DNA from 3 places in the Streptomyces sp. NPDC026092 genome. Region 2 is predicted to be linked to each of the others. Evidence: riboswitches for the same ligand, from Rfam matches in the RefSeq annotation. Region 2 holds a riboswitch; each other region holds the start of a gene.
The links. A riboswitch is a leader RNA that binds a small molecule or an ion and turns the genes downstream of it on or off. The one in region 2 is predicted to bind cyclic di-AMP.
Positions count from the first base shown of each region.

Region 1: it holds a riboswitch for cyclic di-AMP, as region 2 does, so the genes downstream of both, AB0F56_RS29400 (transglycosylase family protein) here and AB0F56_RS27805 (transglycosylase SLT domain-containing protein) in region 2, are expected to answer to the same signal.
Region 3: it holds a riboswitch for cyclic di-AMP, as region 2 does, so the genes downstream of both, AB0F56_RS30905 (M23 family metallopeptidase) here and AB0F56_RS27805 (transglycosylase SLT domain-containing protein) in region 2, are expected to answer to the same signal.

Region 1 is NZ_JBEZYN010000022.1:27,966-30,115, forward strand. It holds gene AB0F56_RS29395 (transglycosylase family protein) at 1-365, shown strand, start outside; cyclic di-AMP (ydaO/yuaA leader) riboswitch at 631-807, shown strand; gene AB0F56_RS29400 (transglycosylase family protein) at 811-1,500, shown strand; gene eno (phosphopyruvate hydratase) at 1,836-2,150, shown strand, end outside.
Region 2 is NZ_JBEZYN010000019.1:110,136-112,285, forward strand. It holds gene AB0F56_RS27800 (phosphoribosyltransferase family protein) at 1-113, shown strand, start outside; gene AB0F56_RS27805 (transglycosylase SLT domain-containing protein) at 192-1,055, opposite strand; cyclic di-AMP (ydaO/yuaA leader) riboswitch at 1,060-1,216, opposite strand; gene AB0F56_RS27810 (phosphocholine-specific phospholipase C) at 1,522-2,150, opposite strand, start outside.
Region 3 is NZ_JBEZYN010000024.1:95,491-97,640, reverse strand. It holds gene AB0F56_RS30910 (aldo/keto reductase) at 1-48, opposite strand, end outside; gene AB0F56_RS30905 (M23 family metallopeptidase) at 229-1,317, opposite strand; cyclic di-AMP (ydaO/yuaA leader) riboswitch at 1,329-1,476, opposite strand; gene AB0F56_RS30900 (PP2C family protein-serine/threonine phosphatase) at 1,713-2,150, opposite strand, start outside.

The DNA of each region.
Region 1 (2,150 bases), on a different contig from region 2:
AGGAGACGGGTAATACGGACAAGGATCGCGAAACAGGGCGTCACGCCTCGCCGTCTGACGCGCCGACAGTGGACGGCTCCGTCGAGGAGCGCGCGAACCGGGGCAGTGGGGGCGACACGGACAAAACGCCCTCCCAGGGCATTGCCGACGCTATCGGCGCATACACCGTCAAGCCCGGCGACAACCTCACCGAGATCGCCCAGCGCAACGAACTCCCCGGCGGCTGGGGCGCCCTCTACGACGCCAACCGCTCGACCGTGGGCGCCGACCCGGACCTCATCCTCCCTGGCCAGAGCCTCGATCTGACGCTCGGGACCCCTGCGGACAAGACCGCGGACAAGACGGCGGAAACGGACGCGAAGTAGGGGCGGTTCGGGGCTGAATGTCCGGTTCTGCGCAAGTGAGACATGGGTCTCTTCGCCTCAACTGGCATGTCTCGTCCGCGAACTCCGCTTCCGTCACCTCTCACCTGCGTAAACACCTTTCATCCCGAGGCAAGTAGGGGCGTTTTGTCCCTCATGGGCGTCTTTGAACTTCCCCCGGGTCTGTGTCTACGGTCGTGACCGCTCGCCACCGCGGGCCCCGTCGACCGAAACGCCGAATCCTGCCGTCGGCCGATGGGAACAGTCGTCGCGTCAAGCGCCGTAGGCAGGAGCGGGGGACCCAAGGTAAGTGCCGTCCCCGGCCGTTGAGACAGACGGCCGAAGGAACGGCTTGGGGTGAAGCCGCGCGCTAGGTCGCGCGGCCGGGCAACTCACATCGGCCCGAACCCGACAGCTCACCTCGTAGGCGTCGGTGAGGAGAATCTCCATGCTGTTTTCCGCCAAGGGCAAACACCGTCGTCCCTCCAAGGCCACCCGCGCCGTCGCCCTCGCCGGCGTCGCCGGCGTCGCCGTCGCCGCCCCCCTGATGGGCGCCGGCACCGCCTCGGCCGCCACCGTCTCCGAGTGGGACAAGGTCGCCCAGTGCGAGTCCGGCGGCAACTGGTCGATCAACACCGGCAACGGCTACTACGGCGGCCTGCAGTTCTCCAGCTCCACCTGGGCCGCCTTCGGTGGCACCGCGTACGCCGCGAGCGCCGACCAGGCCTCCAAGTCGCAGCAGATCGCCATCGCCGAGAAGGTCCTCGCCGGTCAGGGCAAGGGCGCCTGGCCGAGCTGTGGCGTGGGCCTGTCGGCCGCCTCCCCCGGCGCCGCTCCCGTCGAGGAGAGCGCGCCGAAGCCGGAGCGCAAGGCCGAGCAGCCGACGACCCGCAGCGAGCAGCGGACCGCCCCGAAGGCCGCGCCCAAGGCCGAGTCGAAGAAGACCGTCACCACCCCGACCGGCAAGAAGGTCAAGAAGGGCGACGGCGAGTACAAGGTCGTCTCCGGCGACACCCTGAGCACCATCGCCGCCGCCCACGACGTCAAGGGCGGCTGGGCGAAGCTCTTCGAGCTCAACAAGGACGTCGTCGAGGACGCCGACCTGATCTACCCGGGCCAGCAGCTTCACCTGAAGTGAGCCCGACGGCTCGTGTGAGTCCGGCGGCTCGCGCGGGTCCTACGACCCTCCCGCGGTGACCACCCCGGTCCGGAGCGTTTCTTCCCCCGTGCGCTCCGGGCCGGGGTTCCGCGCTGTCCGGGACCGGTTGGCGTCTCGCCCGACCGGTACCGAGCCGGTTACCGCCGAGTAGTTCTGGGGCCCTTTGGCCCGAGATGCATGCCCTTGGGTCCTTTTTCGTCCCAGGGGGCGGGCGCCCGGCTGGCTGGAGCCCTGGAGCCGGTTAGGCTCTTGTCGCAAGGCCAAAGCGACCCTGCACCGCAAGCGTCACATCTAGCGTCACATCCCAGAAGGAGATGCTCGTGCCGTCCATCGACGTCGTCGTAGCCCGGGAAATCCTGGACTCCCGAGGCAACCCCACGGTCGAGGTCGAGGTCGGCCTCGACGACGGCAGCACCGGCCGTGCTGCCGTTCCGTCCGGTGCCTCCACCGGTGCGTTCGAGGCCATTGAGCTCCGTGACGGAGACAAGAACCGCTACCAGGGCAAGGGCGTCGAGAAGGCCGTCCTCGCCGTGATCGAGCAGATCGGCCCGGAGCTCGTCGGCTACGACGCCACCGAGCAGCGCCTCATCGACCAGGCCATGTTCGACCTGGACGCCACGGACAACAAG
Region 2 (2,150 bases):
CGTGCGAGAACGACCTGGTCGTCGTCCCGGGTGCCGGCCACCTCTTCGAGGAACCCGGCACCCTGGAACAGGTCGGCGAACTCGCCGCGAACTGGTTCGGCGACCACTTCTAGAGCGGTCGCCGCCAGTGCTCAAGGCCTCCGGTGCTCAAGGCCGCCCGTAGTCAAGGCCGCCCGTGCTCAACCGGCCTGTCAGTAGGGCCCGTTGACGTTGTCGATGGAGCCGTACCGGTCCGCCGCGTAGTTGCAGGCGGCGGTGATGTTGGCGACCGGGTCGTAGAGGTCCATCGAGGTGCCCGGCACGTGGTAGGCGAGGAACGTCGGCTCGATCACCTGGAGCAGGCCCTTGGACGGGGTGCCCTTGGCGGCGTTGGAGTCCCAGTTGTTGATCGCCAGCGGGTTGCCGGAGGACTCACGCATGATGTTGCGCTGGATCCCCTCGTACGAACCGGGGATGCCGTACTTCTGCATGATGTCCAGCGACTCGCGGATCCAGCCGTCCAGGTCGTTGGTGTAGGTCTTCGCGGCCGCCTGCGTCGCCTGGGTCGACTTCGCGGGAGCCGCCTTCGACGGGGCGGCGGCCGGGGCGGCGGCGCGCTGCTGGGAGCGGTCGGCCCGGTCCGTACTCGTCGTACGGGCCTGCGACTTCGGCTTCTTCGGAGCGGCGGCGGCCTTTCCGTGCAGCTTCAGTTCCAGGCCGGGGTGGATGAGTGACGGGTTGTCACCCACGGCCGCGCGATTCGCGCGGTACAGGGCCTTCCAGCCGCCCTGCACGCTCTGCTTGTGGGCGATCACCGAAAGGGAATCGCCGCGGGTGACGGTATAGGTCTTGGCCGCGGAATTCTGCGCGGCCGGAATGGATTCCGCGATCTTCGCCGGGGCGCTGAGAACGGTCTTCCCCGTGAGGGCGATCTCGGGGGCCGACTGGGGCGCGGCGTGCGCGGTGGCCGTGCCGACCAGGGGCAGGGCCAGGGCGGCGCCGCCCGTGCTCGCGAGGGCGAGGCCGCGGGTCAGGGGCCTTCTCTTGGGGCGCCGGTGCTTACCGTGTGCGGGCATGATGCAGTCCTCTCCGGCGCCTGCGGGGTGAGCTGTCGGGTTCGGGCTGGAGATGCCCGGCCGCGCATGCGCGACTTCACCCCGAGCCGTGCCGGAAAAACCGGACCGGCGAAAAGTGGGTCCCCCGCTCCTGCCATCGGGTGAATGAGCGGTCTAATTCGGACGGTGGCAGGATTCGGCGTTCCGTCCGGGTCGAGGTGACCGTAAGCGAGAAATGTCGGACGAAACAAGGCGCCGAATGCGCGGGTATTTCTTCGAGAACTTCCGCGACCCGCCCGGCGCCCCGAACTTCCTTGCCGGACAAGGGGACGGGGCGGTTCCAAAGATCGTCGAAAACCTGAGGTGATTCGGCTCACGCGCCATGCCATAACGGACATGCGGGGAAATACGACCGAGTTGAGAAATGGGGCACAAGGGCATATGAAATCCCTTGTGCCCCATTTGGCAGGAACTGTGGGTGTGTGGGTCAGCCGCTGATGCTCGGCGCGCCCGTCTCGATGTGGCCGGTGTAGCGGCGCGACCAGGTGCCGTCGATGTCGGCCAGGATCGTGAAGTCGTACCAGCCGTTGCTGTACGCCACGGCGTTGAAGTAGTCCTCGCGCGAGGAGTTCGCCGCCACCGTGTACGTCCACGGGCCGTCGGTGCGGTACGCGTTCGAGCGGATGGTGAAGGTCACCGGACCGGCCGAGGTGTTCGTCAGCTTGAAGTAGATCGCCGTCTTCCCGGTGCCCGGCTCGGTCGCGAACCGCGCCGCCACCTCGATCGCCTTCCCCGCCTTGGAGGCGTCGCCGATGAACCGCCGCAGGAAGCGGTTGGGCCCCATCATCGAGATGTCGTACTTGCCCGAACCCGACCCGAGCCCGATGTTGAAGTAGTCCGTGGACGTCGCGCCCGGGTCGACCGTGTACTGCCAGGCCGCCGTGTCCCGGTGCTGGTGCGGGTGGATCGTGAAGTGCGCGGGCCGCTTCGCCTGGGCGCCCTGGTTCGTCATGGAGAACCAGGCGAGGATCTTGCCCGCCGCCCCGAACTCGAACCGGTCGAGGTTCCCGTTGACCTGGTACGGCAGGGCGCGCGCCGGACGCGTACCGGACTCCT
Region 3 (2,150 bases), on a different contig from region 2:
GGGGAAGACGTTCAGTTCGGAAGTGCCCAGTGGGCGCAGTGAGGTCATGGGACGGTACAACGACCGCCCCGGGTACGGGTATTCCGGCAGCCCTGACGTGGGGGGGGTTACGCCAGGGCTGCCGGAGTCGTGAGGGCTCGGGAGGTCCTCGGACCGCGAGGCCGTTGGGCCGCCGGGCCCTCGGACCGAGAGGCCGTTGGGCCGCGAGGCCCTTGGACCGGGAAGCCCTTAGACCGAGAGGCCCTTGTTGCCCAGCCAGGCCGCCGGGTCGATGCCCGAGCCGCCCGCGGTGTGGACCTCCAGGTGGAGGTGCGGGCCGGTCACGTTGCCGGTCGCGCCCACGCGCCCGATCGTGTCGCCGGTGCCCACGGTCTGGCCGACGCTCGCGGTCATCGAGGACAGGTGCGCGTACCAGATCTCCGTACCGTCCTCGAGTTCGAGGACGATCCGGTAGCCGTACGAGCCGGACCAGCCGGCCGACTTGATGGTGCCGCCGTGCACGGCCTTGACCGGCGTGCCGGTCGGCGCCGCGAAGTCGAGGCCCGTGTGCTGGCCGGAGGACCACATGGAGCCGGACTGGCCGTACGTGGAGGTGATCGTGTACGAGGACGTCGGCAGCGAGTAGCTCGCGGCGAGCTTCGCGAGGCGCTCCGCCTCGGCCTTCGCCGCAGCCTCCTCCTCGGCCTTCTTCTTCGCCGCGGCCGCTTCCTTCTCGGCCTGGTCCGCCTTGGCGGCGGCCTCAAGGGCGGCCTTCTCGGCGGCGGCCTTCTCCGCAGCGGCCTTCTCGGCGGCGTCGGCGGAGGCCTGCTGCTGCTCGGCCTGCTGCAGGATGCGGGCGCGCAGCGCCTCGCCGGCGTCGGCGGTCGAGGCGGAGGCGGACTGGCCGCTTCCGGCCTTCTCGACGCCGTCGGCCGGCAGGGCGAGGGTGGCCGTGAGCGGCTGCGGGTTGGTCGTACCGGAGTCCGAACCGCCGTCGGAGATGAACTCGCCGACACCGGGCAGCTCGGAGGCGTCCGGCAGGTTGAGGTCGGGCAGCGATATCGAGACCGGGGGCTTCTCCTTGGCGGTCGCCATGCCGCCCGCGCCGACGGCCGCGATGACACCGACGCCGAGGACGGTGGAGGAGCGGGCGAAGCCGGAGCGCTGCTTCACGACGCGGTGGCGGCCGCCCGAACGGGCCTGCTGGCGCAGGGAGTCCTCGGTCGGGTTCCACTCCCCCAGCGTCGTCGCGTCGTCGTCCGTCCCGGCGGCGCCACGGGCGCCGAACGCGTTGAACCCATCGGAAAGACCGTCGGGGGCAGGGCTGTTGGACGCCACGGAGGCGTGCTCCTTTCCTTCCTTCTCGCCTACCGGGTTAGCTGACGGGTTCGGAGCAGGAAGGTCTCCTACGGGCGGTTCCGCACGGATGCGGAGGTGCCCGATTCACCCCAAGTAGTGGTTCCCCGGTTCCCTTTCAGGATTCGGCGCACGCGCACGGTGCCGTCTCTTGCGACGGCTGGGACGACCGCGCTGCGTTATCGAACGTTAATAGACACGAGGGCCGGATTCCAAGCCGTTCCGGTTGATCATTCACGAGATTGAGCTGGTACAGCCCGATTTGATCCCGCTTCAGTACGGAGTCTTACCGCCACCCCGGAACTGATGGTTCGTCAATTGTTATCGGAGCGGTACACCTCCACTACACAAGGTCACCACATGCGGAACGAGGTACGTCACGGCACCACGGGCATCGTCCGGCGCCGCTCCGGCTGCCCCGCTCCCGGCCGGCTCACGGCGAGCAGCGCCATGTCGTCGGTGGAGCCCCCGCCCGTGTACCGGCGGACGTCGTCGACGAGCGCGTCGAGCATCTCCTCCGGCCCCGGGAAGATCCTCCCGACGAGCCGCTCGGCCGGTTCGTAGAAGGCCCCCGAGGCGTCGCGCGCCTCGGAGAGCCCGTCGGTGTAGAGGAGCAGCGTGGCGCCCGGCGGGTACGGGGCCTCGTCGGCCCGGTCCGGCCAGGCAGCCAGCTCGCCCATGCCGAGCGGCAGCGCGGGCTCGGTCGGCTCCAGGTGGGTCAGGCCCCCGTCCGCGTACAGCAGCAGCGGCTCGGGGTGGCCCCGGTTCACGACCCGTACCCGCCCGCCCCCGCGCGGGATCTCCGCCAGGACGGC